Regions from separate parts of the Streptacidiphilus sp. EB103A genome, predicted to be linked through region 4. Evidence: riboswitches for the same ligand, from Rfam matches in the RefSeq annotation. Region 4 holds a riboswitch; each other region holds the start of a gene.
What was found. Region 4 has a riboswitch for cyclic di-AMP ahead of ABH941_RS26375 (C40 family peptidase). Riboswitches for the same ligand answer to the same signal wherever they lie in the genome.
Positions count from the first base shown of each region.

Region 1: linked by a shared signal. The riboswitch ahead of ABH941_RS05765 (NlpC/P60 family protein) and the one ahead of ABH941_RS26375 (C40 family peptidase) in region 4 are both predicted to bind cyclic di-AMP.
Region 2: linked by a shared signal. The riboswitch ahead of ABH941_RS35560 (transglycosylase family protein) and the one ahead of ABH941_RS26375 (C40 family peptidase) in region 4 are both predicted to bind cyclic di-AMP.
Region 3: linked by a shared signal. The riboswitch ahead of ABH941_RS38380 (M23 family metallopeptidase) and the one ahead of ABH941_RS26375 (C40 family peptidase) in region 4 are both predicted to bind cyclic di-AMP.

Region 1 covers NZ_JBGCAQ010000003.1:120,921-128,084, forward strand. Annotated here, with positions in the region: gene ABH941_RS05755 (NYN domain-containing protein) at 1-47, shown strand, start outside; gene ABH941_RS05760 (NlpC/P60 family protein) at 230-1,303, shown strand; cyclic di-AMP (ydaO/yuaA leader) riboswitch at 1,645-1,793, shown strand; gene ABH941_RS05765 (NlpC/P60 family protein) at 1,852-2,877, shown strand; gene ABH941_RS05770 (NlpC/P60 family protein) at 3,092-4,186, shown strand; gene ABH941_RS05775 (hypothetical protein) at 4,211-5,491, shown strand; gene ABH941_RS05780 (glycosyltransferase 87 family protein) at 5,484-6,710, opposite strand; gene ABH941_RS05785 (glycosyltransferase family 4 protein) at 7,016-7,164, shown strand, end outside.
Region 2 covers NZ_JBGCAQ010000027.1:94,588-101,751, reverse strand. Annotated here, with positions in the region: gene ABH941_RS35580 (exopolyphosphatase) at 1-280, opposite strand, end outside; gene ABH941_RS35575 (DUF501 domain-containing protein) at 283-843, opposite strand; gene ABH941_RS35570 (septum formation initiator family protein) at 873-1,313, opposite strand; gene eno (phosphopyruvate hydratase) at 1,446-2,735, opposite strand; gene ABH941_RS35560 (transglycosylase family protein) at 2,906-3,658, opposite strand; cyclic di-AMP (ydaO/yuaA leader) riboswitch at 3,662-3,819, opposite strand; gene ABH941_RS35555 (HAD family hydrolase) at 3,922-4,674, opposite strand; gene ABH941_RS35550 (phosphotransferase family protein) at 4,793-5,704, opposite strand; gene ABH941_RS35545 (GntR family transcriptional regulator) at 6,106-6,963, opposite strand.
Region 3 covers NZ_JBGCAQ010000034.1:18,550-25,713, reverse strand. Annotated here, with positions in the region: gene ABH941_RS38405 (ABC transporter substrate-binding protein) at 70-1,038, shown strand; gene ABH941_RS38400 (MarR family winged helix-turn-helix transcriptional regulator) at 1,114-1,683, opposite strand; gene ABH941_RS38395 (MFS transporter) at 1,802-3,139, shown strand; gene ABH941_RS38390 (undecaprenyl-diphosphate phosphatase) at 3,292-4,227, shown strand; gene ABH941_RS38385 (thioredoxin family protein) at 4,394-5,005, shown strand; cyclic di-AMP (ydaO/yuaA leader) riboswitch at 5,230-5,361, shown strand; gene ABH941_RS38380 (M23 family metallopeptidase) at 5,374-6,336, shown strand; gene ABH941_RS38375 (hypothetical protein) at 6,450-7,164, opposite strand, start outside.
Region 4 covers NZ_JBGCAQ010000016.1:175,978-183,141, forward strand. Annotated here, with positions in the region: gene ABH941_RS26350 (glycoside hydrolase family 2 TIM barrel-domain containing protein) at 1-636, shown strand, start outside; gene ABH941_RS26355 (hypothetical protein) at 795-923, shown strand; gene ABH941_RS26360 (GNAT family N-acetyltransferase) at 970-1,401, opposite strand; gene ABH941_RS26365 (aminotransferase class I/II-fold pyridoxal phosphate-dependent enzyme) at 1,539-2,810, shown strand; gene ABH941_RS26370 (DUF1275 family protein) at 2,834-3,496, opposite strand; gene ABH941_RS26375 (C40 family peptidase) at 3,564-3,992, opposite strand; cyclic di-AMP (ydaO/yuaA leader) riboswitch at 4,058-4,217, opposite strand; gene ABH941_RS26380 (hypothetical protein) at 4,721-4,945, shown strand; gene ABH941_RS26385 (LLM class flavin-dependent oxidoreductase) at 5,113-6,333, shown strand.

The DNA.
Region 1 (7,164 bases), on a different contig from region 4:
GGCCGGTGCCCTCGGCGATGCTGCTGCGGCGTCTTGTCCGCACCTGAACTGAATAGTCGTCCGGGCGGCTTTAAACCCTTTCATATAAAGGACATTGCTCCCATTCATACCCGGACTTCCCGCCCAGGGCGACAGAGTCACATCTCTCTCACTAGTCTCTCCCTTCGAACCTATGTCTGTGAACCTCTGTCTGTGTTCGCCAGCGTTTGCTCGAAGGGAACCAGCTTCTGTGGCCACGCACCGTCGCCCCAAGCAACCCAGCCGCGCCAAGGTGTCGATCCTGACCGCGGCCGCCGCCACCGCTGTGGCCCTCTCGGCCCAGGCATCCGCGCAGGCAGCGCCGATGACCACCAGCGACCAGGCGAAGTCCCAGGTCGAGGCGGACCAGGCGGCGGCGAGCGCGGCGACGGAGCAGTACGACCAGGCGCAGACCCAGGAGCAGACGCTGCAGCGGCAGACCAATGTGCTCCAGGACGAGATAGCCCGGCAGCAGGCCGCGGTGAACAAGGAGTTGGGCCAGCTGGGGCAGATGGCCAGCGCTGAGTACCGCAACGGCGCCGTCGACCCGACGGTGAAGCTGCTGCTCGCCTCGAACCCGACCGAGTACCTGAGCCAGGCGTCCACCCAGAGCCGGGTCGCCGGCAGCCAGGCCGCCATGCTCCAGCAGTTGCAGAGCCAGGAGAAGACCCTGGCCGAGGAGAAGGCGCAGGCGGCCCAGGAGCTGACGGCCCAGCAGAGCCTGCTCCAGCAGATGCAGTCGGCCAAGAACACCGCCCAGTCCAAGCTCAACCACGCCCAGAGCGTGCTCAGTTCGCTCTCCGCGTCGGCCCGTGCCGCAGTGCTGGCGGCGGCCGCCAAGTCGCAGGGGACCAGCACCGGCGGCGCCTACGGCTCTGTGAACTCCACCGACAACCACATGTCGGTCTCCCAGATCAACCTCTCCGGGATATCCGCCGCCGCCCGTACGGCGATGGAGGCGGCGATGAGCAAGGTCGGGGTCGCCCCCTACTCCTTCGGCGCCTCGGGCCCCAATGCCTTCGACTGCTCCGGCCTGGTGATGTGGGCCTTCGCCCACGCCGGGATCAGCCTGCCGCACTCCTCCTTCTCCGACGAGTCCGTGGGCACCCTGGTGGCCTCCAGCGCCGACCTGAAGGTGGGCGACATCGTGGTGCTGGAGCACGGCAACCATGTCGGCCTCTACGCCGGCAACGGGATGCTGCTGAACGCCCCCGAGTACGGCTACAACGTGTCCATCCAGCCGATGTCCTACTTCGGGTCGATCGTGGCGATTCGTCGCTTCTGACGGAGAGCCACCTCCGGGTCGAAGGTTTGGGAGTCGGCTGAGGCGAGGGTTGTCTCGTGATGTGACTCACGTCACCACGGCCTCCAACGCCTCGGCCGGATGACCGATTTGACCGCCATGTCGTCGTCAGATGGTCATGCCGCGACTACGTTCCGTTCGAAATCTGATGCGGTGTCGTAACCAAAGATAGTTTTTACTTACAGGGATTTGAACGGATCACGGTTGGGTCACTAGTGTCATCGATCGAACCACCGCGAAGTCGATCACCCATCCCGGGTGACAGCGGGGGTTTCCGCCGAGTCCGACCGTACGGCAGGCCGTCCCGAAGCCATCGGGGTGACCACAGGGGAGCGCCGTCAGTCTCGGAGCCGGGGAACCACGTTCCTCGGGGTGAATCGACGCCAGGCCGGTACGCCGGTGAAGCGCCGTAGGGCACGTCTTCCAGCCCGAACCCGTCAGCTCACCCGGTAGGCGGACGTAGGAAGAAGGAGCTCGCCTTCGTGGCGTCCCATCGTCGTCCCAAAGCCCCTGGTCGCGCTCGCATAACCGTGCTCACGGCTGCAGCGGCCACCACCGTCGCCCTCTCCGCGACCGCTGCCCAGTCGGCGCAGGCGGCCCCGACGCAGACCACTGCCCAACTCAAGGCCCAGATCGACAAGCTGAACAGCGACGCCGACACGGCGGTTCAGCAGTACGACAAGGCGCAGTCCGACCAGCAGACCCTGCAGAAGCAGGTCAGCACGCTGCAGGACCAGGTCGCCCGCCAGCAGGCCTCGGTCACCGCCAAGGCCACCGCCCTCGGCTCGGTCGCCAGCGCGATGTACCGCAGCGGGTCGATCGACCCGTCGGTCCAGCTGATGCTCTCCACCGACCCGGAGTCGTACCTGAACCAGGCGTCGGCGCAGAGCCAGATCACCGCCAGCCAGTCGAACATGCTGGCCGAGTTGAAGAGCGAGCAGTCGACGCTCAACAACGAGAAGGCCGAGGCCGAGACCAAGCTGAAGGCCCTCGACGCCACCAGCAAGCAGCTCGCCGCCTCCAAGGCCGCGGTGCAGCAGAAGCTCGCCGCCGCCCAGGCGAAGCTGGACTCCCTCACCTCCGCCCAGGCGGCCGCGCTCAAGGCCGCCAACGCCGCCGCCGCCTCCAAGGCCGCCGCCGCCGTGAGCAGCTCCTCTTCCTCTTCCTCGTCCAGCAGTGCCTCGGGCTCGTCCTCGTCCAAGGCCGGCGACTCGGTGGAGGCGACCGCCTACGCCGCCGCCCAGACCAAGCTCGGCGACGCGTACGTCTACGGCGCCACCGGTCCGAACACCTTCGACTGCTCCGGGCTGACCCAGTGGGCGTACGCCCAGGCCGGGGTGTCCATCGGCCGTACCACCTACGACCAGATCAACGCCGGCACCGCGGTCAGCCGCGCCAACCTTCAGGTCGGCGACCTGGTCTTCTTCAACAGTGACTCGCACGTCGGCATCTACGCCGGCAACAACATGGTGCTGCACGCCCCGCACACCGGCACTGTGGTGAAGTACGAGAGCATCGACACGATCGGCTCCATCTACGCGATGCGCCACATCTGAGTTCGGCGAGCCGCCCAAACGGCTGTACGGGCCCGATCCCCTGACGGGGGTCGGGCCCGTCGCCGTGTCCGGGCCCACCTATTCCGACGTGGCGTTTCGTCAAGTTGTACTAATTTAGGGGATATTTTCGTCCTTGCTGGGGTTTGGACTCTATGTGTCCGACTCGCTAACGTCGGCGCTCGGCCCTCTGCTTCGACGAATGGAGCCAGTCCCCGTGGCGTCCCACCGACGTGTCCGACCGCTGGGCCAGTACTCCACCGTGGCAGCCCTGTCGCGCACCGCGGCGACCGTGGCGGCGGCCACGGCGGCGGTCCTGGCGGCCGGCGGCAGCGCGCTGGCCACTCCGGGCGACCCGGGCGGCGGCAGTTCCGGCGGTGGCGCCCCGGTCACCGCCGACGACGTGCAGCACCAGCTGGACGGCCTCTACGCGCAGGCGGAGGTGGCCGGCCAGCAGTACGACGGGGCGCGGGAGAAGGAGCGCGCGCTCCAGCGCGAGTCCGTGCTGCTGCAGCAGCGGGTCGCCGAGGAGCAGCAGCATGTGAACGCCCTGATCCAGTCCATGGGTTCGATCGCCAGCGCCCAGTACCGGCAGGGCGGCGGGGTGGACCCGCTGGTGAAACTGCTGCTCAACGCGCACCCCGACCAGTACCTGGAGCAGGCCTCGACCGCGGACCAGGCCGACACCGTGGCCGCGCTGAAGCTCCAGCAGATCGAGGAGGACCAGCGGCAGCTGGTGCAGGACCGGACCGAGGCGGTGGCCCAGCTGGCCCAGCTGGAGACGCTGCGGCAGTCCATCGCCGACAGCAAGGCCCAGGTCCAGCAGCGGCTCGGCCATGCCAAGGCGCTGCTGGACACGCTGACCGCGGCGCAGCGCGCCCAGCTCCAGCAGACCGAGGCGGACGCGGCGGGGGTGGCGGCCCAGGTCGCCGAGCAGCAGCTGCCGTCGGACCAGGGACCGGCCTCGGGGCGCGCGGCCGAGGCGCTGGCGGCCGCGGAGAGCGCCCTCGGCAAGCCCTATGTGTACGGATCCGCGGGCCCGGGATCGTTCGACTGTTCCGGGCTGATGTACTGGTCCTGGCGTCATGCCGGAGTGACGCTGCCGCGTACCTCGCAGGGCCAGGCCTTCGCCGGACAGCGGATCCCGCTGAGTCAGGCGAGGCCCGGTGACCTCGTGATCTACTACGGCGACATGCACCACGTCGGGATGTACGCAGGCAATGGGACGGTCATCCATGCGCCCTACCCGGGGGCCAGGGTCCGCTACGAGCGGGTCGGCGACATGCCCGTCGCCAGTGTGGTCCGGATCTGACCCGTCCCGGGGACGGTGCCGCTGATGGCGGCCGGACGCCGGGCGGTGCTGGCCGCCGGTGCCGCGCTGCTGGTCGCCGGCGCCCTGGGCGGCGAGGAGTGGCACGACCGGCAGCACTCCGCCGACGCCGGACCTGCCGCGGACCCGGCCACCTCAGCGGCCCTGCAGGCGGTCCTGGACCGCCGCGCCGCCGCCGTACGGGCCCGGGACCAGGCCGCGCTGGCCGCGACGGTGCTGCCCACCGCGCAGGCCCTTCGCGACAGCGGCGCCGCGATGCTGGGCAATCTGGCCCAGGTGCCCGTCGGTGCGTGGGAGTACCGGCTCAAGGCCCTGGACGCCTATCCGCTGCCGGCGGTGATCGGCGCCGAGGGCGCGGCGCGGCTCGCGACCCGGGTCGAACTGTCGTACCGGCTCAGCGGTTTCGACTCCGAGCCGGTCACCGCGACCCAGTACCTCACCTTCACGCGCAGCGCGGACGGCGGCGCGTGGCTGCTCAGCTCGGACAGCGACCACCCCGGCGGCGACGTCCAGCTCTGGGACCTCGGCCCGGTCACCGTGGTCCAGGGCCGCTCCAGCCTGGTGCTGGGGCTGCGCGACCCGGGCACGCTGCAGCAGCTCGCCGCCGAGGCGGACCGGGCGGTCCCGGCCGTCAGCGCGGTCTGGGGCACCGGCTGGGGTCAGCGGACGGTCCTGCTCGCCCCGCTCGGGCTGGACCAGTTCGGACGGCTGCTCGGCGCCGACCCGGCCGGCTACTCCGCGATCGCCGCCGTCACCACCGGGGAGCTGGGCGCGGCCGAGGCCGGCCGCACCGAGCGGATCACCGTCAACCCCCAGGTCTGGGACACCCTCAACGGGCTCGGCCGACGCGTGGTCACCATCCATGAGACCACCCATGTCGCCACCCGGGCGATCACCGAGCAGTGGACCCCGCGCTGGCTCGCCGAGGGCGCCGCCAACTGGACCGGCTACCTCGGCACCGGCCGCACCCCCGCCCAGATCGCCCCGGAACTGATCGCCGACCTCAGGGCGGGCCGGATCCCGGACCGACTCCCCGCGGACGCGTCCTTCGACGGCTCGGCGGCGGACCTCCCGCAGGCGTACGAGCAGGCTTGGTTCGCCTGCCGGAGCATCGTCCTGCGCCACGGCCAGAAGGCCCTGGTCGCCCTCTACGGCGCGGTGGCGGCGGCCGGCGGAGGCGGAGGAGCGGACGCCGCGCTGGACTCGGCGCTGCGCCGGACCGTCGGCTCCGGACTCAGCGCCTTCACGGCCGAGTGGAGGGCCGATCTTCGCTACGCGGCTAGGTAGTCTCCGGGGCGGCCGCAGCAGGCGTCTCCAGCACCGTCGCCGGCACCGTCGCCGGCAGCGCGTCCGGCACGGATTCCGGTTCCGGCCGCATCGTCTCGCGCCACAGCCGGCGGCAGGAGACCACGGCGGCCGCCGCCAGCAGCAGGTTGCGGACGATCAGCACCGAGACGCCGAGCGGCTTGAACGCCGCCAGGTCGCCGAAGAAGACCGGGAACTCCAGGAAGGTGAACAGGCTCGCGGCGGCGATCAGCCAGGCGGTGGGGCGCTGGGTGGTCTGCGGGGAGACCAGGCAGACGGCGGCGATGCCGATCAGCCAGACCAGGTACTGCGGGCTGATCACCCGGCTGGTGACGGTGAACAGCAGCAGCGCGGCCAGGGCCGCGTCGCACGGGGTCGCCGCGGTCCAGCGACGGGCGCGGAACCGCCACAGCAGCAGCCAGGCGAACGCGGCCAGCGACAGCGCCACCATCAGCTTGCCGACCAGGTCCACTCCGGTGCCCAGGAACTCCGTCGAGCCGTAGTGCATCTCGGCATGGCCGCGCCAGCCGAAGAGATGGGCCAGGTAGAAGGGCAGTGCGCCCAGCGACTCGATCTCGACGCCGCGGTTCTCCTGGAAGCTCATGAACGAGTAGGCGCCGACATTGGTGACCGCGTAGTAGAAGCCGATGGCCAGCGCCGAGACCACCATCGCGATCCAGGTCTCCCTGGTCTTCCGGCCGCGCGGGGTGCCCAGCACCATCAGCACCGGCCAGACCTTGAGCATCGCGCCCATCCCGGCCAGCACCCCGCCCAGCCGCGGCCGGGTGGCCGCGGCCAGCAGCCCGACCACCGCCACGGCGGTGACCACCAGGTCGAAGCGGCAGTAGACGGTCGGCCCGAGCAGCGGCACCACCAGGGCCCACAGCCAGGCGCCGGCCCTGCTCCGGCCGTGCCGGGAGGCCCGCAGCAGCAGACCGAGCACCACGGCGTCGGAGACGGCGACCATCACCAGGAAGCCGGTGAAGTAGGTCCACGGCAGCCAGTGCGGCACCAGCATCACCAGCGCGGTCAGCGGCGGGTACTGCCAGGTCACGTCGTCCAGCGGGAAGGTGCCGGTCTGCAGCACCTGGGCCCAGCCCTGGTAGATCACCTTGACGTCGCTGGTCACGTCGCTGGTGCCGAGCTGCAGCAGCCCCAGCACCGCCAGCATCACCAGGCTCCGGGTCACGGCCCAGCTCACGCCCACAGCCGCCCAGGCACGCCGCGTCGCCCGGTCGCGCGATGGCGCCGGGGTCTCCGCCGGTTCGGCCGGGCGGGACAGCGGGTGCAGCTGAGTAGTGATGGAATCCTCGCCCGGGGACTGGAAGCCGACAGGGAACCGCAGGGTGGATCGAACGACGTGGATCGAACGGCAGAGTGGAACACGCTCGCGGGCACTCGTGCGGTTGCCGCACTGCCCTATCGTACGGATCACGTCCCGCCGGTCACAGAACGCCTCCCGATGATTGCGGTGAGGACGGGGGTCGACCCCCGGAAAGATGGAGCATGAACAAGACGCTGATCGTCACCAATGACTTCCCGCCCCGCCCCGGTGGGATCCAGACGTTCGTGCACAACATGGCGGTGCGCATGCCGGCCGAGCAGATTGTGGTGTATGCCTCATCCTGGCGCGACGGCGCCGAGGTCGCCCGCTT
Region 2 (7,164 bases), on a different contig from region 4:
ACTCGTCGCGGTTCTCGGCGTCGCGCGAAGCGCTGGTCGCCACGAAGCGCAGGCGCTCCGCGCCGTGCCCGGCGATGACCGCCGCGTACTCGCGGCAGGCGGCGAAGGTGCGCTCCAGCGCCTCGGGCGCGAGCCGCCCGGTACGGTCCACGCCCTGGCCCAGCCGGACGACGGTCATCCGCCGGTCCAGGTCGTGCAGTTCGCCGGTCTCCGGGTCGAGGTCGGCGACCAGCAGCCGGATGGAGTTGGTGCCGCAGTCGATCGCGGCAACGCGCTGCAGAGTCACTTGTCGCACCCTTCAGCACTGTCAGCGCAGACGCAGGGACCCTTGCGCCACCACTCGGGCAGCATCGCCAGGGCCTCGTCGCCGAGCGGATTGACGCCCGGTCCGGCCGCCAGGCTGTGGCCGACCAGGACGTGCAGGCACTTCACCCGGTCCGGCATCCCGCCGGCGCTGGGGAAGCCCTCCAGCACCTCGATGGCGTCGCGCCGGGCGATGTAGTCCTCGTGGGCCCGCTGGTAGGCCGCGGCCAGCTCCGGGTCCTCGGCCAGCCGGGCGGTCTGCTCCTTCATCACGCCGTCGGCCTCCAGGGTGCCGATGGCGGACGCGGCCCTGGGGCAGGTCAGGTAGAACAGCGTGGGGAAGGGGCTGCCGTCCTCCAGCCGCGGCGCGGTCTCCACCACGTCGGGCAGGCCGCAGGGGCAGCGGTGGGCGACGGCGCGCAGCCCGCGCGGCACCCGGCCGAGCTGGGCGGCGATGGCGGCCACGTCGTCTTGAAGCACGCCGTCTTGAGACACGCCTTCCGGGGCGACGCCCTCGGGGGCGTCAGGGGTCTGCGTCATTGCCTTGCTTTCTGGATTCCTGGATAGCTCTAGTTCGAGGGTGCGGCCGCGCCCGCCGCGCCGCTCCGGTCGGACGTCTCCAGCGACTGGAACAGGCTGTCGTACCAGGGCTGCTGCGCCCGGGCCGCGGCGGGAGTCCCCGAGGCGGCACTGCCCGTACCGGTGGTGGGGGCGACCGAGATGAACGGGGTCTCGCCGGGGTAGCCGTAGTGCAGCCGCTCCCTGGCCTGGGCGGCCACGTACGCCGGGTCCTGCCAGCGGGCCTTCTCCCGGCGCAGCTCGTCCACCTGGGCCTGGGCCTGGGCCGCCGCGGCGCGCTGCTGGGCGATCTGCGAGCGCTGGGCGATGAACTGCCGGGTCGGATAGGCCAGCGCGGCGACCAGTGAGCACAGCACCAGGGCCAGCACGGCGGCCCGGCCGGTCAGCCGCGGCCTGCGGGGGCCGGTGCCCTTGGCTGTGCTGCCGCTCACGTACTCGCCCTCCCTGACCTGACCTGTCCTGACACGACCCGACCGGTTGATGTGCCGGTGCCCCGCCGCCCACCCTAGAGGGTGAACACGGCAGGGCACCGGTCAGGCGCGACGAGTCGGTCCGACCGAAGGTCAGGCCTCGCTGGGCTGGAAGCGCGGGAACGCGCCGCGGCCCGCGTACTCGGCGGCGTCGTCGAGGATCTCCTCGATGCGCAGCAGCTGGTTGTACTTGGCGACGCGCTCGGAACGGGCCGGGGCGCCGGTCTTGATCTGGCCGCAGTTGGTGGCGACGGCGAGGTCGGCGATGGTGACGTCCTCGGTCTCGCCGGAGCGGTGCGACATCATGCAGCGGAAGCCGTTGCGCTGGGCCAGCTCCACGGCGTCCAGGGTCTCGGTGAGCGAGCCGATCTGGTTGACCTTCACCAGCAGGGCGTTGGCGGTGCCCTCCTTGATGCCGCGGGCCAGCCGGGTCGGGTTGGTGACGAACAGGTCGTCGCCGACGATCTGCACCTTGTCGCCGATCCTGCCGGTCAGCACGGTCCAGCCGGCCCAGTCGTCCTCGAACAGCGGGTCCTCGATGGAGACCAGCGGGTACGCGGCGACGAGCTCCTCGTAGTACTCGGTCATCTCGGCGGCCGAGCGGGACTTGCCCTCGAACTCGTACTTGCCGTCCTTGTAGAACTCGGACGCGGCGCAGTCCAGGGCCAGGGCGACGTCCTTGCCGGGGGTGTAGCCGGCCAGCTGGATGGCCTCGACGATGAGGTCCAGCGCCTCGCGGTTGCTGTCCAGGTTGGGGGCGAAGCCGCCCTCGTCGCCCAGACCGGTGGAGAGGCCGCGCTTCTTCAGCACGCTCTTGAGGGTGTGGTACACCTCGACGCCCCAGCGGACGGCCTCGGAGAAGGACTCCGCGCCGATCGGGGCGATCATGAACTCCTGGATGTCGACGTTGGAGTCCGCGTGCGAGCCACCATTGAGGATGTTCATCATCGGCACCGGCAGCACATGGGCGTTGGGGCCGCCCAGGTAGCGGAACAGCGGCAGGTCGCTGGCCTCGGAGGCGGCGTGCGCCACGGCGAGGGAGACACCGAGGATCGCGTTGGCGCCGAGGGAGGACTTGTCCGGGGTGGCGTCCAGGTCGAGCATGGCCTGGTCGATCAGGCGCTGCTCGGTGGCGTCGTAGCCGATCAGCTCCGGGCCGATCTGCTCGATGACCGCGAGCACGGCCTTCTCCACGCCCTTGCCGAAGTAGCGCGACAGGTCGCCGTCGCGCAGCTCCAGGGCCTCGAACGCGCCGGTCGAGGCGCCGGACGGAACGGCGGCACGACCGGTGCTGCCGTCGTCGAGGCCGACCTCGACCTCGACCGTGGGGTTGCCTCGTGAGTCGAGGATCTCCCGGGCTACGACGACGTCGATGGACGGCACAGGCATCTCCTAGGGGGGAATACAGGGGTGCTTACGACAAGAGCCTAGCCGCAGCCGGGGGCGGGGCCACCCGGACCTTCCGCCTGTCTCACAGGACGGAGCCCCTACTCACCAGTAGTTCACCTGGCGGGCAGGGGCTCCGTCCCTGAGCAGCTGAGCGCCGCACGGGGTCAGACGACCACGAGCTTCTGGCCGGGGAAGATCAGGTTCGGGTTCGCGCCGACGGTGGACTTGTTGTCCTTGTACAGCTCGGTCCAGCCGCCGCTGAGGTGCGCGGCGGCGGCGATGGCGGAGAGGGAGTCGCCCGACTTGACGGTGTAGTTGCCGTGGCCGACCTTCGGCGCAGCCGTGGTCGTGGTCGTGGTGCGCGTCGCGGGCTTGACGACCTTCGAGGCGGAGTCCGTGGCAGCGGTCGACCGGTGCTTGCCGGTACTGCTGCTCTGCGTGGTCGTGCTCGTCGTCGAGTCGGAGCTCGAGCTCGACGAGGACGAACTGGAAGAGGAGGACGAGCCCGCGGTGCTCACCGAGGCGGCGGCGCCGCCCTGGGTGAGTCCGGCCTTCGGCCCGCAGACCGGCCAGGCACCGGGCCCCTGCGAAGCCAGCACCTTCTCGGCTATCGATATCTGCTGGCCCTTGGTGGCGTGGTCCGCGGTGGACGCGTACTGGCCGCCGCCGTAGGCGCTCCAGGTGGAGGCGGAGAACTGCAGCCCGCCGTAGTACCCGTTGCCGGTGTTGATGGACCAGTCCCCGCCGCTCTCGCAGCTGGCGACCTTGTCCCAGGTGGAGACGGAGGCGGCAGAGGCGCTGGTCGCGCCGATCAGCGGCAGAGCTATGCCGGCGGTGCCGAGGCTCGCGGTCGCGACCAGGCGCTTGGTCTGACTGGTGCGCGGCTTGCGATGGCGTCCGGGCGTGTTGAAAGGCATGGCAGGTACCCTCTCCGACGCCTGCGAGGTGAGCTGTCGGGTTCGGGCCGTGAGGTAGCCCGGGCGCTGACGCGCCTTCACCCCAAGCCGCAGCCTTGAGAACTGCGGCAACTTACCTGGGTCCCCCGCTCCTGCCCAATCCTGAAGTTCGAGTTCCGCTCCCCGGCTGGACAGGACTCGGCGTCCCGCGGAGCGGCCGCCCGCGCATGCAGGCGTTCCGGGAAGGCTAGACATATCAGCTGCTTAATCACAAGCCCATCCCGTCACACAAGGAGCGACAAATCACCCAGATCGGACCAGCCTTGGATCAAAGCTTCCGGGTCAGCACCCGCATCAAGCAGTCGCTTCTGGCGCGCCTCGGCCCCGCCAGTGAACCCGATGAACTTGACCCCAGCCTCAGCCGCCGCACTCACATCAGAGGGGGCGTCACCAATGAAGACGCAGTGCCCTGCATCCCCCAACGGCCCCAGCGACTTGAGCGCCTCCAGCAGAAGATGCGGGTTCGGCTTCATCAGGTGCGGATCATCCGGCCGACCGAAGACTTGCTCCGCCTGGATCGCCCCCACCTTCACCCCGTCACGACACAGATAATCCACGATGGCCGCTGCCGCATTGTTGCTGACGATCCTCACCGTCTTCCCCAGGGCAATCAGGCCCGATATCGCCTCGGAAGCACCGGGCGTCGCCCGCGCCGACTTGACCGCCATCCGTTCGGCGCCGGAGAGCCAATCGTGGAACTGACGGGTCAGGAGACGAATCTCCCCATCGGACGCCCCACGGCTCAGCAGCGCACCAGGAAGCCTTCTGAGGAGTAGGTGCGGATCATCCATCCCTGCGAGATCCGGCGGCAGATCCGCCCCAGCCCTGGCGAGCCGTCCTCGAAGATCCTCTGCCACACCCACGGCGGTCAAACTGGCGAAAACCGAGCAAATGGGTCCGTCGAAATCAAGTAGGACCACGGACGCCGCAGACAACATCCGGGCTGCCGCACCATGTTGTACCGACAATGCAGCCACTCGCTCTCATGGTCCACGGGTCCACGTACCCTAGGAGTGCACGGCCTGACCCGCCGTCACCCGATTCACGGTACGCCCGAGCACCCCGAGGAACGCACAGGTTCAACGATGGCAAGGCTCAACTTCCTCCGACGCGGCTGCGGTGCCACTCGCGCAGAGCAGTTGCGATCTGCCGGCGGTCGGGGGTGCGCTCCAGTTGCAACGGCGCGGCGGCACGCTGCAGCGCGCTCTCGATACGGGCGACGGCCCGGGCGAATACACCCTCCTCGATCAGCGCTCCGAGACTGGATGCAGCACGAAGGATGTCTGGATAGATCGACTGCGCCCGCTCATAGGCCAGATAGATCGGGAGATCGGCCCGGATACCCTCGGTCAGCCCTGGCCGAGCAGCATCCAGGCTTGCTTTCCAGGACCCGATCACGGAGTCGAACTGTGAAGCCGGGTACCCCATACGCACCATATGTGTGGAAATGTCATAAATCGGATCACCCGTCATCGCAAACTCCCAATCGATGACGCTCACCCGATCCTGCGGGCCTACTACAAGGTTTCCGCGGTGCAGGTCAGTGTGAAGAAGGCAGAACGGTCTCCGCTTGAGCCTGGGGATACGGTCGACGAATCTCTGCAGCGCGTGTTCCGGAAGTCCGAGTCGTTCCAGCAGAGGGTGCAACTTCTCTCTGACCAGCGGCTCGACGTCCCGCTGGGCAAAGGTCGCGAGCCGCCTGATGAAAGCCGAGGAGTCATCCCCACTTGGCCAATCGCTGGGGACTCTGGGCAGGTCGACCTCCTGCACCTTGGCCATGGCTGCAAAGATTCCCACGATCTCGTCCAAGAGCGGGGATGGGAGTGCGCTGCCACGCGGGTAGACCGCATCGAGGGTATCCCCCTCGATGAACAGCAAGACCAGAGGCTCTTCCTCGATCCCAGCCCCAGGCTGTCGGGCCGGCCTGAGCGGCTGCGGGGAAAGGTCAGCCAGGTGCGGGCTCGACTTGCTCACGTACTGGAGCACTTCATACTCGTCGTTCCACATCCGTGGCACCAACGGCAGCGTATCCCGACGCTCACGCACGAGGACCGAAGCACTTGATTCAAGTCCGACCGCGAGCGCCTGGGATGGGGACAGGCTTACCCGGTGGTTCCTATGTGACAGTCCGTTGAGCAGGACCGTTCGCGAAGCCACGGCGTCTCTGACGTCACGCCACACCTGATCCGCCGAGGGCGGGACATCACCCGCAATCACGGCCGACCCTTCAAGGACGTGCAGCTTTGCGATACTCCTCATCCTCCTCAGTCTCCAGAGGCCACCAAAATGTACGGCACCAGATCAAACCGTAGAGGAGAGTCGAACGAGCCACTGGTAGGCAACGGTCGCGTTACACCCGTTCCAGTGACCTCCTCCCCGCAGTCATCTCCCGGAACCACCGCACGGGATCAGTCAAGCGGCTTGGGACGCAGAGCGATGGTGTCCCAGAGGGAGTCGAACCACACCCGGGACTCAGCTACGGCGTTAGGGCGCTGCACAACCACATTGGCGTCCAATCCCATGAAGTCGTAGATCTCCAGTTCCTCCATGCCCGAGCCGCTCTGCATCGGCACCAGGACCCGTATCCGGTGGACCTTGTACCAGCCGCGAAGGGCCAGATCCTCGTTGATGACGTACAGCTTCACCTGCGGCGTCATAGCTGGCACCGTTCGAATTTCCAGGCTGGCGTCGAGCACGATCTGCCGCGAGCGGAGTTCCTCCACGGCCTGTGTCAGCGCGTCGATGGAGCGAGATGCGATGCCGCGCAGCCGGTCGAGGGGGCGGGGGTCCTCCGGATCGTCGACGGCACGTGGAACTGCGAGACGGTCCAACTCAGGGAGCAGAAGCCTGATGTGAAGGCTGTCGGGAGGAGTCGAGCCGGGGAGCCACAAGCGGACCAGCTTCGGCGTCAGCTCCTTCGCGAGGGTCTCCGCAGTGAAACCGAAGAAATCTATGGTGACGTGGGGAGCCTGCAGGGCCTGCTCCAAGTGGGGGCTCAGAGCCAGGATGGCCGGCTCCAACTCGTCCTCGTCCGCATCGACATCCGGCACTGCCCCGGCGACAAAGGTTCCGCTTCCCCTGATGGACTGGACGAGGCCCTCCTCCTGGAGCACCTTCAGGGCCTTCTGGACCGTGTCGCGGGAGACGCTGAACTGTTCCGCGAGTTCCCCCTGGGACGGGAGGGACGCTCCCCCGCCCAACCGTCCACACCAGTAACGCACGGCGTCGGCTACCCGCCGCACCTCGGTCTTCGGGGAATCGTTCATGCCTGCCTCCCTGGCTGCAGGGTCGACCCTACAACTATCAGTCAAATTTAGTGAAGGTCAGGAGAGTTGAATGATAGTTGAGTTAGAAGCAGGCATGGACCGGGCATCCCATCCGCAAGAGCAGTCAAATCCATCAGTCTCAGCAAGATCTGACTGAACCTGACTGCCGGGGGACCGCGTGGCCACAAGTCGATGATGCCT
Region 3 (7,164 bases), on a different contig from region 4:
GTGAGCTATACCCTCTGCCCCGCACGTCCCCTGCGCCCCAAGCCTCCCCCCATCATTTGGAATGGAACAGTGACTACTTCCACTACCCGCGGCCGCACCCGTATAGCCGCAGTTCTCGTCGCCTCTGCTGCCGCTGTCTCCCTCGCGGCCTGCGGGTCGTCCTCCAGCAGCTCCTCGAACCCGCTGGCGCCTGCCCAGCCCACCGCCACCGGCTCCGCCGCCGCGAGCGGGCCGATCATCGTGGGCTCCAACAACTTCGCCGAGAGCACCATCCTGGCCGACATCTACGGCGAGGCGCTCAAGGCCAAGGGCCTGAAGGTCACCTACAAGCCCAACATCGGCAGCCGCGAGGTCAGTTACGGGCTGCTGAAGAGCGGCACGGTCACCCTGATGCCGGAGTACAACGGCGCGCTGCTGGCGTACCTGGACCCGAAGGCCGTCCCGGCCACCCTGCAGGACAACGAGACCCAGCTGGCCGCCAAGGTCGCCTCCAACCTGCAGATCCTCACCCCTGCGGCGGCCGAGGACAAGGACTCGCTGACGGTCAACGCGGCGACCGCGACCAGGTACCACCTGACCGCCGCCTCCAAGATCTCGGACCTGAAGAGCATCGCGGGCCAGCTGGTGCTCGGCGCCGCTCCGGAGTTCCAGACCCGCCAGGAGGGCGTGGTCGGCCTGAAGGCGGTCTACGGCCTGACCTTCAAGAGCTTCAAGGCGCTGGACGCGGGCGGCACCCTCACCGAGGCCGCGCTGCAGAAGAACGACATCCAGGTCGGCGACATCTTCACCACCGACAGCACCATCGCCGCCCAGAAGTGGATCACCCTTCAGGACGACAAGAGCCTGTTCGGCTTCCAGAACGTGATCCCGGTGGCACAGAAGACCCTCCCGCAGACCGCGGTGGACGCGCTCAACGCGGTGTCGGCGAAGCTGGACACGGCGACGCTGTTGGACCTGGACACCAAGGTCGGCGCCAAGGGCGCGGACCCGCTGGCGGTGGCCGACGCCTGGCTGAAGACGGCCGGTCTCACCTCCTGAGCAGTCAGCCAGTACTGAGGGCCCTCCACCGTTCGCCGCGGTAGAGGGCCCTCAGCGTTTCCGCCCGTAGGGATTTCAGTCGTCCAGGTCGTCGCAGCGGCCGAGCGCGTCCGGCTGGTGCTGCTCGACCCGGCGCAGCATCCGTCCCAGCTGCCCGGAGAGCACGGCGCGCTCCTCGGGGGAGGCGTCCTGCAGCAGCTCCTCCTCGAAGACGGCCGCCATCCGCATCGAATCCAGCCACTTCTCCCGGCCCGGACGGGTCAGCTCGATGATCACCCGGACCCGGTTGCTCTCGTCGCGGGTGCGGGTGACCAGCTCGGCGGCGGCCATCCGGTCGATCCGGTGGGTCATCGCCGCCGGGGTGAGGCCGAGCCGCTTCGCCAGCTCGCCGGGCCCGAGCCGGTACGGGCTGCCGGCCACGATCAGCGCCTTCAACACCTCCCAGTCGGCCGAGCTGATGCCCAGCTCGTTGAGCTGCCGCCCGTAGGCGACCGACATCCGCCGGGCCAGCCGGGTCAGCGTTGACACGATCGTCTCGACCTGGGGGTCCACCAGCGGGAACTCACGCTGGTACGCCGCGACCTGCTCGTCGATCCGCAGCTCGCCGGCTACCTCGTCCTGCGGTACCGGGGCGTCCGTGGTCATGTCTCCCAGTGTCGCATAACGGGGCTAAAGGGTTCTCCTCTGTAGCATTTCTCACTGAAGACTTTAGTAGTGTACTCTTTGGGAAGAAACTTGGGACGACGGTGAAGGGTGGTGCAGCATGACGCTCGCGCTGAGACATCAGAATCTGTGGCAGAAGAAGAACCAGCAGTACGGAACGGCGGGCGGCACGCTGCGCCGGGTGCAGATCGGCAACGCGCTCAGCGCGTTCGGCAGCGGCTTCACCGTCCCCTACATGTTCGTCTACGTGAGCGCGGTCCGCGGTCTCGGCTCGATGACCGCGTGGCTGGTGTTCACCCTGTTCGCGCTGGCCGCCCTGGTCGCGCTGCCCCTCGCCGGGCGCGGCATCGACCGCTACGGGGCCCGTCCGGTGCTGGTCGCCGGGGCGGTGACGGCCGCCGCCGGAGCGCTGGCCTTCGGCCATGCCTCGGGCAGCGGGCACATCCTGATGTCCGCGTTCCTCTTCGGCGCCGGGGTCGCCGCGGTGCAGCCGGCGCTGGCGACGATGATCGTCCGCTGCTCCACCCGGGAGACCAGGGCGCATGCCTTCGCACTGCAGTTCACCCTGGTCAACCTGGGCATGGGCATCGGCGCGCTGATCGGCGGCCAGATCGTGGACGTCAGCCGTCCGGCCAGCCTGACCCTGCTGTTCACCGTCGAGGCGATCATGTTCCTGGTGCTCGCCGCCGTCACCGGCACCATCCGGATGCCCGCCGCAGCGGCGGCCCCGGCAGTAGTGGTCGCGAAGCCGAAGTCGGAGCTTCGGACCCTGCTGGCGGACAAGGCCATGGTGCGGATCTGCCTGCTCGCCGGGCTGATCTTCTTCACCTGCTACGGCCAGTTCGAGTCCGGCGTCGCCGCGTACGCCACCGACGTCGTCGGCACCTCGCCGTCCGTCCTCGGGCTGGCGCTGGGTGTGAACACGCTGGCCATCGTGGTGCTGCAGATGATCGTCGTACGGATCACCGCGCGCCGTCGCCGCAGCACCGCGATCGCGGCGACCGGCGTGGTGTGGCTGAGCGCCTGGGCTGCGGCCGCCGTGGCCGGCCTGGTGTCCGGCGGCACGGTGGCGACCGCCGCGATGCTCTCCGTCTACATGCTGTTCGGCGTCGGCGAGGCGCTGCTCGCGCCCACGCTCGGGCCGATCATCGCGGACCTGGCCCCGGCGCATCTGCTGGGCAGCTACAACGCCGCGTTCGCGCTGGTCAAGCAGGTTGCCATCGCTATGGGCCCGGCGGCCGGGGTGCTGCTCGTCGGCGCCGGTCTGCCCGCCGAGTACATCGTGGTGATGGCCGGCTGCACGGTGCTGATCGTGGTGCTGGCGGTCCGGCTGCGGACGCAGCTGACCGGCGCGCAGGACAACGCCGTGCGCCGGACCAGGGTGGTCACCACCTCGGTCGAGCCTCGGCTGGCGGCGGAGCTGCGTCCGGCGGCGTGACGCGGGTTCGGGGACGTGACGCGGGTTCGGGGACGGCTTCGGTGAACGCTCGGGGACCGAGTGGTGAATAAGGGGCGCGAGGGGGTGGAGGGTCTACAGCGCTGTAGTACTTTCTGACTGCCCGCTGTCGATCCCCTTGCCGAAGGCCACCGATGTCGTCCGTCCTCACCTATCCAGAAGCGATCGGCGTCGGCCTGCTCCAGGGCGTCACGGAGCTCTTCCCGGTCTCCAGTCTCGGCCACAGCATCCTGGTGCCCGCCCTCATCGGCGGCTCCTGGAAGCGCGACCTCAATGTCGCCGCGGCCGACTCCCCGTACCTCAATGTGCTGATCGGCCTGCACCTGGCCACCGCGCTGGCGCTGGTGGTGTTCTTCTGGCGGGACTGGGTCCGGGTGATCTCCGGCTTCGTCAGCTCGGTCCGCGAGCGGCGGATCGAGACCGTCGACCAGAAGCTGGCCTGGCTGCTGATCGTGGCGACCATCCCGGTCGGCATCGCCGGACTCGCGCTGGACAAGGTCTTCCGTGAGCACCTGGGCAAGCCCATCCCGGCGGCGATCTTCCTGACCCTCAACGGGCTGGTGCTGTTCGTCGCCGAGCGGCTCAAGCGCGGCGGGACCGGTCGGCGCAGGGCCGGGGACGCGGTCCCGGTCGAGCCGGGCCTCGGCGAGGAGGAGGTGCACCCCGACGTGCTCTCCGACCGCAGGATCACCAAGCTGAGCTGGGGCTCGGCCCTGGTCGTCGGCTGCGCCCAGATCCTGGCGCTGCTGCCGGGCATCAGCCGTTCCGGGGCGACCATCAGCGCGGGCATCTTCAAGGGCCTGCGGCACGAGGACTCGGCCCGCTTCGCCTTCCTGCTGGCGACCCCGGTGATCGGCGCGGCCGCGCTGCTCAAGGTGCCCTCGCTGATGGGGCATCAGGGCGACGGCATCCGCGGCCAGGTGCTGGCCGGCGCGGTGGCGGCGTTCGTCGCCGGGTATGTCGCCGTGCGGTTCCTCACCAAGTACTTCGAGACCAGGACGCTGACGCCGTTCGCGATCTACTGCACGGTCGCGGGACTCGGCAGCCTCGCCTATCTGACCCTGGCGTAGCCGCCACAGCCGGCTACGGCGGCGTAGGGCCGTCCGGGGTCGTCCCTCGTACGGGTGATCGGGGCGCTCCTTCCGCGTTGCTGCACCCGGGAAGCTCCATTCCTCTGATCCCATGATCGTGGAAGATCCTCCGCTGTCGCGGGGGTGGAGCGTGGGAGGGAGTGCCGTGCGAGGGGTTCGGCGACGGATTGCCGCGATCGCCGGTGCGGCTGGGACGTTGCTGCTGCTCGGCGGCTGCATGACGGTGACCGGGCAGGCGCCGGGCCACCGGGGCGCGCCGGGCGACGCCGCCACCCCCGGGGCCGCCCACGGCGCCGGTGAGGTGGGCTACGCCCACCCGTTCGTGCCGTTGCCCTCGGTGAGCCTCGCCCCCGTCCCGGACGGCTACGACCCCTCGGCGGACGCGAGTGCCGCGGTGGCAGCGGCCGTTGCCGCGGCCTCGGCGGACGGCAGGCCGGTCCTGCTCGACTTCGGCTCGTCCTGGTGCGAGGACTGCCGGGCACTGTCCGCGCTGGTGGACACCGGGGGGGTGCACCGGATCCTGGCCCGCAACTACCACCTGGTGACGGTGGATGTCGGGCACTACGACCGCAACACCCAACTCGCCTCCCGCTACGTCTCCTTGGCGCAGAGCGGAATTCCCGCCCTGGTGCTGCTCGGCCCGGACGGCACCAGGACGGACACCGGGGACCCGTCCGAGTTCGCCAACGCGCGCAACCTGGACGCCGACGGATTCGCCGGAACCCTGGTGGACTGGCTCTATCTGCGGTCCCGGTGAGACTGCCGCAAATGTGAGATTGGCGGGAAGGTGAGATTGGCGGGAAGGTGAGAACAGTCGGGCTGATGCATACTCAGGGGTGGTCAGTACGGGGCAGAACCGGACAAATCTCGGTACCGCTCCGTGAGCACTCAACTGCACCCCCGGGATTGCTTGGCATCAACCGTCACTGGGATTACCGTTCAATAACGCAGTGCGAAGGTCTGCCGTTGCTTTGACGGCGTCGTACGCGGTCGCCTAATCCTGTCTGGAACCGGGGAACCACGCACGCAGGGGTGAATCGGCCGAAACTGGCCGTAGGGGACCTTCCTCTCCGAACCCGTCAGCTAACCCGGTCGGCGAGATGGAAGGAAAGGAGCACGCCGAACGTGGCGTCGAACTCGCCCGCCTGGGCACCCGTGGCACCCGTACAGCCGATTCCGCCGCAGCGCAGCGCCCCGGCGGTGCTGGGCTTCGCGGCGATGGCGGCGGTCGGTGCCACCGGAGCCGTCGCGCTCGCGGCCCCTTCCGCGTCGGCGGCCGTACGCGAGACCGGGGGCAGCACCCTGGTCGCCCAGGAGCAGGCCCACGGCGCGACGGCGACGCTCACCAGACCGACCGGCGACCCGGGCACTGCCCTCGCCGACCGGATCCGCACCCAGGCCACCCAGCAGCGGGCGACCGTGGAGGACACGGCCCGGCGCCAGGCGGCGGTCGAGGCGGAGGCACGCAAGACAGCCGTCAGGGAAGCAGAAGCCAGGGAAGCAGCAGCCAGGGAGGCGGCGGCCCGTGAGGCGGCCGCACACGAGGCGGCGGAACGGGCCCGGGCAGTCGAGCAGGCCGCCCAGGAAGCCGCGACCCAGGCGGTGGCGGAGGCAGCCCGGCAGGCCGCGGCGGCGCAGGCGGCGGCCCAGGCCGCGGTGACACAGGCGCAGAACGCGGCCGGCGGCGTCGGCACCCTGGTGTCCCCGGTCGCCTCGGCGGTCGCCGGATCCGGCTTCGGCCAGTCCGACTCGCTCTGGTCCCAGCTGCACACCGGGCAGGACTTCACCGCCCCGACCGGCACCCCGGTCGCCGCGGTCGGCAGCGGCGCCATCACCTCGGCCGGCTGGGCCGGCGCCTACGGCTACCGCGTGGTGGAGACCCTGGCCGACGGCACCGAGGTCTGGTACTGCCACCTCTCGGTGATCGGCGTCGGCTCCGGCGAGGTGACGGCCGGTCAGCCCATCGGCCGGGTCGGCGCGACCGGCAGCAACGTCAACGCCCCGCACCTGCACCTGGAGGTGCGCCCCGGCGGCGGCGAGCCGGTGGACCCGGCGCTGTGGCTGTCCCAGCACGGCCTCGCGCTCTGACCCGGGAGAACTGAGTACCGGAGAACTGAGCACCCCTGAACTCCGACGGTCCCGGTGACAACCCCCCGACACCGGGACCGTCGGTCTGTCCGGCCACCGGGTGCGTTCCTTTCTCAGTTGGTCCTGGTGTTCCGCAGGTGCAGGCCCATGTAGCCGATGTAGATCTTCCCCGTCCCCGAGCAGTCGTCGAAGTAGTGCAGCCGGGGGGCGGTGCCGCCACCGCCTATCCGGAGGTGGGCGCCCATGAAGACCTTGCCGCCGGCGTTGACCTCGACCGGGACCGGGAGTTCGCGCTCGCCCTTCCACTTGGTGTTGGTGCGGACGGTGCGTGACTCGTCGCGGATCACCTTGCGCGGCGGGAAGACATGGCAGTCGACCGGGGTGTTCTCGCACCAGCGGCGGAAGTCGCCGCCGGACTCGCCGTGCACCGCGGCCTCGGCGTAGTCCTGCAGGGCGAGCAGCGCGTCCCAGGCCATCCTGACCCAGGTCGGGTGGTCGGTCTGGTCGTCCAGCTCCCGGGTCAGCCGGGGGTCGCCGGTGAAGGAGAGCAGCGGGAACTCGCCGATCCGTTCGATCAGTTCGGCGAAGGAGACCGGGTCGACCCGGCCCGCGGCCGGCTCGGCGCGGGTCGCGCCCTCGCCGCCGTCCGCCTCGGCCAGCCGCCCGCGCAGCGACCTGACCTGGGTGCGGGCCTCGCGCAGCTCGCTGTACTGCTCGTCGTACTCGGCGGCCAGCTGCGACTCGCGCTCCTCGGCGTCGCGGAGCCAGCGGCGCACCTCCTGGAGTTCCTCGGCGCGGGCCCGCTCCTCGTGGACCTCCTCCTCGTGG
Region 4 (7,164 bases):
CGGCACCGCACGGTGTCGACGGGCCTGGAGGACGGCGCGTTCGTGGTCCGCAGCCGGGTCGCGCCCGCGGCGACCGACCTGGGTCTGCTGACCGAGTACCGCTGGAGCCAGCAGGACGGCCGGCTGCGGCTGGACGTCTCGGTCGTACCCGAAGGCGACTGGGACGGGCTGACCCTGCCCCGGCTGGGGCTGCGGATGGCGCTGCCCGCGGCGTTCGACCAGGTCGACTGGTTCGGTCTGGGCCCGGGGGAGTCCTACCGGGACACCAGGCAGGCCGTTCATGTCGGCCGGTTCGCCGCGCCGGTGGCGCAGCTGCAGACGCCGTATGTGATGCCGCAGGAGAACGGCAACCGGTCGGACGTGCGCTGGGCGACCTTCCTGGACGCCTCGGGGGCGGGGCTGCGGGTCGAGGGGGAGCCGTTCTTCGACTTCACCGCCCGGCCGTGGACCCCCGAGGACCTCGACGCCGCCCGGCACACCGCTGATCTGCGGCCGCGCGACCAGGTCTTCCTCACCCTGGACCAGACGCACCAGGGCATCGGCAGCGCTTCCTGCGGCCCGGGCGCGCTTCCGCAGCACCGGCTCACCGCCGGGGTCACCGCGTTCTCCCTGCTCTTCTCGGAGGTTCGGAGCTAAGGCCGTCCTGACGCCACGTCGGCGAACGGGGCGCCCCCGTCGCCGACCGCCACCTCAGTCCACAACCCCCAAGGGACCGAACCCACACCACCCGCGCAAGCGCCGCGAATAGCCTCGAAACCGGAAGCCAGAACGCATCAGCTGACGGGAGCCCCACCATGATCCTCATCAACGCAGCGTCGAAGCGCCCCGGCGAGGCCCCGCTCCGCCGCCTCACTCCGGGCAGCGGCACCATCGTCGTCCCGCGCGCCGCGGGCACCCGAATCACGGGCAAGCAGAGCGGGTGACCCCGCGCTGCGGGTATGCGGAGCGCCGTCGCCCGCGCCGCCCCGCTCACTGCTCGCCGAGCGCCATCCACTTCTCCGGCGCGGCCAGCGGGGCGAAGCCGACCTTGGCGTACACGGCGTGCGCGTCCGCGGTGGCCAGCATGATCCGGCGCAGGCCGTAGGCGGCCAGCTCGTCGCGGACGGCGCCGACCAGTGCGGTGCCCAGGCCCTTGCCACGGACCTCGCGGGCCATGTAGACGTCGCAGAGCCAGGCGAAGGTGGAGCGGTCGGTGACGATGCGGGCGTAGCCGACCTGGGCGTCCGAGGCGAGGTCGTAGACGCCGAAGTTGAGCGAGTTCGCGATGGCGGTGTCCTGCTTCTCGCGGGCGCGGCCGAGAGCCCAGTAGGCGTCCTGCGACAGCCAGCGATGGATCAGGCCGGGGTCCAGCCTTTCGGGGTCGGTGGAGATCTCGTAGCCGTCGGGCAGGTCGTTGGTCATGCCGGCAATCCAAGCAAAGGGGCTGGTGGCGGAGCCAGTGGTTTTGGACGGGACGCCCTGCGGTTCGGCCGCGTCCGCTGCTTTGTATGCTCGGCAGGTGTCACCCGCGCGCGTGCGGGCCCTGCGAGAGGAAAACGATGACCACCGAGTTGAGCTCCACCACCCTGGATGATCTCCTCGACCGTGCTCGCAAGGACTACGAGGCGCTGGCGGGCCGTGGGCTGTCGCTGGACCTCACCCGGGGCAAGCCGGCGCCGGCGCAGCTCGACCTCTCCGACGACCTGCTGAGTCTGCCCGGCGGCCGGCACACCTCCGCCGACGGCACCGATGTGCGCAACTACGGCGGGCTGCAGGGGCTGGCCGAGCTCCGGGAGATCTTCGCCGAGGTGCTGCAGGTGCCGGTGGCGCAGCTGCTCGCGGCGGGGAACTCCAGCCTTGAGCTGATGCACGACTGCCTGGTGCACGCGCTGCTCAGCAAGGTGCCCGGGGCCGAGTCGCGCTGGGTGGACCAGGAGCCGATCACCTTCCTCTGCCCGGTCCCCGGCTACGACCGGCACTTCGCGCTCTGCGAGCGCTTCGGCATCGACATGGTCCCGGTGCCGATGACGGAGTCCGGGCCGGACATGGACGTGGTGGAGGCGCTGGTCGCCGGGAACGCGTCGGTCAAGGGCATCTGGTGCGTCCCGAAGTACAGCAACCCGGACGGGACCTGCTACAGCGACGAGACCGTGGCCCGGCTGGCCGCGATGGAGACCGCCGCCCCCGACTTCCGGGTCTTCTGGGACAACGCCTACGCCGCCCACCACCTCACCGACGAGCTGGTGGAGATCGCCGACCTGCTCGCGGCCTGCGAGGCCGCGGGCAACCCGGACCGGGTGTTCGTGTTCGGCTCGACCTCCAAGATCACGGTGGCCGGCGCGGGCGTGGCCTTCTTCGGCTCCTCGGCCGCCAATGTGCAGTGGCTGCTGGGCAACAACGCCAAGCGGTCCATCGGGCCCGACAAGGTCAACCAGCTGCGGCATGTGATGTTCCTGCGCGACGCGGACGGTGTGCGGGCCCACATGGAGCGTCAGCGGGCCCTGCTGCAGCCGAAGTTCGAGGCGGTGCAGCGCATCCTGGAGGCCGAGCTGGGCAGCACCGGCCTGGCTGCGTGGACGACCCCCAAGGGCGGTTACTTCGTCAGTCTTGAGGTCGCCGAGGGGTGCGCGAAGGAGGTCGTCCGCCGCGCCGCCGGAGCCGGAATCGTGCTCACCCCGGCCGGCGCCACCCACCCGTACGGCGACGACCCGCGCGACGCGGTGATCCGGATCGCGCCCAGCTACCCGACCCTGGAGGAGCTGGAGCAGGCGATCCTCGGCCTGACCGCCTGCGTGCGGGTGGTCGGGTACGAGCAGCAGTTGGCGGTGTAGCGGGCCCCGGACCCGGGGCGGCCTCAGCGCGGGGCCCCGCGCTGCCGCGGATGGGCCCGGGGCAGCGCCAGCGCGGAGAGCGCCGCGGCGACCGTGCCGGCGGCGGCCGGGCAGCACCAGTCGACCAGCGAGGTGGCGGCGGCGCCGACGACCACCGCCGCCAGGCGGACGGCCGGCCAGCGGTCCTGGCGGAGCAACTCGCGCCGCCCGGCCCGGCCCAGCAGGCCGGTGTAGGTGCCGGTGAAGTAGGTCGTGGGCACCTCCCAGGTCTGCGCCTGCAGGCCCATGGCCAGGGCCACCGCGACGATCAGCACCAGCTGGGCCGGCAGTGACCGGCCGGACCCCAGCGCCCAGGCCGCCGCGGTGGCAGCGAGCAGCCCGGTCCCGACCGCCAGCAGGGCGCGCACCGGCACCCGGGGCCGGGCCCGGCCCGCCGCCGCGGCGCCGAACCCGTACCCGGCCAGCGACGCCAGGGCTCTGGGCACGACCCGGTGGTCACCGGACCCGACCGAGGCTCCGACCAGGACCAGGTTCCCGGTCATCACCCCGGCGAAGATCTTGCCCAGGCAGAGGAACGCGAAGGCGTCGGCGGCCCCGGAGGCGGCGGAGAGCACCAGGTGCACCGGCTCGTCCTGGGTGGTGGGCTGGGCGGGCTGGGCAGAAGGCATGGCGGCGGTGGAACTCATGGGGCCATTGTTTCCCGAGGGGCCGTCCGGTGGTGGCCGCCGGGCCGGGGCGGCCTGTCGCACCGGCTCAGAGGCGCCCGTACCAGACGGCGTCGGTCCAGATGTGTTCCAGCCGGACGTCGGCACCGGGGTGGGGCGCGTGCCAGACCTGGTTGTTCCCGGCGTAGATCGCCACGTGGTAGACGCGCCGGCCGTCGTGGAAGAAGACCAGGTCGCCGGGGAGCCGGTCGCTGCTCGGGATGTGGGTGGTGTTGTCGTACTGGGCCTGGGCGGTGCGCGGCAGTTGGGCGCCGGCCTGGTGGTAGGCGAAGAGGGTCAGGCCCGAGCAGTCGAAGCTGTCGGGGCCGGCCGCCCCGTAGCGGTAGGGGGCGCCCTGTTTGGAGGCGGCCACGGTCAGGGCCTTGGCCTGCAGTGTGGTTGCTTCTGCGGTCGGCGGTGCCAGGCCGGCGGTGGCGAGCACCGACAGGGTCACGACGGTGACGACGCCGGCTCGGATGCGCCCTGGATGAGGGCGCGCTGCGGTTTTCGAGGTTGTCGAGGACTTCGAGGACTCGGTCACGCGGGTTCCTCCGGAACCGCCTACGGAAGGTGTCCTGTCGGGTTCGGGCTCCGAAAGCTGCCCGGCCACCGCAGTGGCTGCACCCCAAGGGACGGTCCTGTTCAGGCCGTCCCGCCGTACTCGGGTCTCCCGCTCTCGCCGATGGGTGGGTGCGGAACTGACGTCCGACCGGCGGCGAGACTGAGCGTCCGGGCGGACCGCCCCGCCACGGCGGCGGGGACTTGTTCGGTCAGCCGTCAGTATTGCGACGTTGGGATCCGGTCTTCTCGGTGGACGGACGGGCCGGCGCGAGCGGCGGTGCGAAGTAGCACGGCTGGCGGTGACTCTGGGTGATCGTGATGGCGGTGCTGCGGACTTCATGCAGCCCGGCAGGAAAAATATTCTTTGCCCATTTCGGTATCAGGCTGTGAGCAGCCAGAACGCGGACGGTTCGGGTCGCGGTGCCACTCGATTGCCGGATGTCCCGGCCACACCTGTTCGAGTGAAGTCGAGTTCCGGGGGCGGGCGTTCGGCGATGGGGGCCTGGGCGAGGGTTGCGCCGTCCGCGCGGCCCGGGTCGTCGGCCCGAAAGAGTGCGACTGGCCCGGCGTGTCGCGACGTGAACAGGACGATTCTGTGACCGTTTCATGATGTTACGTCAGTGAATCAGGGGGAATCAGCGGCCCATGACAATGAGTGACCAAGAAGCTGAACTGGCGCTCCAGCGCCTCGTCGCACAGGCGGGCTTCTGGTCGGCCGCCGAGCCCGGCGTGGAGCCGGCCATGGACGACGAGCAGCCTCTGGAGACGCTGCTGCGATGGTGGGGCCGGCTGCGCTTCCCCGATCCGGAGTTCCCCGAGATTCCGCCGCAGGGCCGGTCCGAGCGGGGCGGGGTCTGGCCGCGCGGGTAGGTCGGGGGTGGGTCGGGGCAACGGATCGGCGCTGGATGCCTTGTGGCTGATGGCCGGGGTGTGATAGCTATGCCAGAAGGAAACTGACGGACCGTCAGATGGAGTTGCCGGCCCGGACCGTCCGACGCCTTTCCCGCCGCAGGATCTGACCGCCCAGGAGGCCCCTGATGGAGTTCGGCATCTTCCTGAATGGATTCGTGCCCGGCCCGGCCGCGCACGACCGCCCTTCCGAGCACCTCGCTCTCAAGCGGGAGTTGGACCTGGCCGTCAAGGCGGACAAGCACAACTGGAAGTACGTCTGGTTCGGCGAGCACCACACCCTCACCGAGTACAGCCACATGTCGGCCCCCGAGGTGGCGATGGGCTACGTCGCCGCGAAGACCGAGCAGATCCACCTGGGCACCGGCATCAACAGCCTCTCGCCGCGCAAGGAGCATCCCGTCCGCTACGCCGAGCGCGCGGCGATGCTGGACCACATCACCGAGGGCCGCTTCGAGTGGGGCACCGGACGCGGCGCGGGCAGCCATGAGGTGGCCACCTTCGGGATCATGGACACCGAGTCGACCCGGGCCGAGTGGGACGAGGTCTCCCGCGAGGTCGTCAGGATGTGGGAGCAGTACGACTACTCCTTCCAGGGCGAGCACTTCACCGTGCCCACCCCGCACAACATCCTGCCCAAGCCCTACGGCCACTCGCACCCGCCGATCTGGATGGCCTGCGGGAACCCCGGCTCCTTCGCCAAGGCCGGATCGCTGGGCATCGGCGGCATCGCCTTCAACTTCGAGCCGATCTACAACCTCAAGGGCCGGATCGAGGCCTACAAGGAGGCCGCGGAGAACCCGGTCGAGATCCTCGGCGACTACCAGAACAACAACGTGATGATGACCAACGGCGTGATCTGCCTGAGCGACCGCCGACGGGCCCGGGAGATAGCCCTGTCGGCGGGCCTGGGCTACCTGGTGACACTGGTCAACCTGTACCACGACACCATGCCCAAGTCGCTGGACGGCATCACCTGGCCGGACGCGCCGATCCACCTCGGCGCGCTGGGCGGTGAGGAGTTCCTGGACGAGCTGATCGCGGGCGGCTACCTGCTCTGCGGGACCCCCGACGAGGTGTGCGAGCAGGTGGCCGCGTACCAGCAGGTCGGCTGCGACCAGCTGGTGTTCGGCGTCACGGGTGGGCTGTCGCACGAGGAGAGCCTGGAGATGATCGAGCTCTTCGGCGAGCAGGTCATCCCGAACTTCGACAGCGCCCCGGAACACTCCACCGCGGTCTACCGCCGCGGCGCCGCCGGCCCCAAATACCCGCCCTACAACAACCCGGTCGACCCGTCCCTGCGGCACACCGTGCTTCCTCCGGCGGCGATCATCCAGCTGCCTGAGTGAGCGAGCGGGTGAGCTGCTGACAGCTGCGGCTCGGCCCTGGCGGGGTGGGGGAGGCGGGGCGTTTCCGCTGGTCGGCGGCAGCTGTAGGTGGCTTACATGGCGCCACCGTTGCCGCCCGCCCCCGCCCGTGGCTTGTTGCTGTTGCTCGCTCCGCTCGCGGGCCAACAGCAGCGGGGGAGCCGGGTCGGGGCCGGGCGCCGTTGCCGGGCTGGGGTCGTGGGTGGGGTGTGCAGAAACGGTTCTGTGGCAGGGCTTCGGGCGAACCGGGGTCACTTTTGGGACACCGGGGCACTTTTGGTACGCCTAGACCGGGGCAAATGGGGCATTGCTGCATGATCAAGTGACACCTTGTCCCGAAAGTGACCCCGGTTCCCCTTTGGGTCGGGCTTTTCGGGTCACTGGCCATGCTTTTGGGTCACTCCCCCGACGCCCAATCCGGACATTGCGGGCAGAAGGCGTCGGATGAGTGACCCGAATGTATAGGGAGTGACCCCAAACCAGCCAACCCCACGGAAGGAACGTTTCTGCACGCCCCACCTCCAACCGGCCCGCCGCCCGGCAACGGCGGGCCGCCCGAACCCTCCCGCTCCTGTCGCCGCGAGCGAAGCGAGCAACAGCAACAAGCCACGGACGTGCCACTCGGCAATGATGGCGCCATGTAAGCCACCTACCGTTTCCGCCGCCCGGCAACGGCGAGAACCCGCACCCCCCTCCTCGCCCTTGGCGCCGCGAGGCGGAGCCGAGCAACAGCAACAAGCCACGGACGGCGGAGGGCGGCAACGAACCCGCCATGTAAGCCACCCACAGCTGCCGCCCCCGGCACGGCACCGC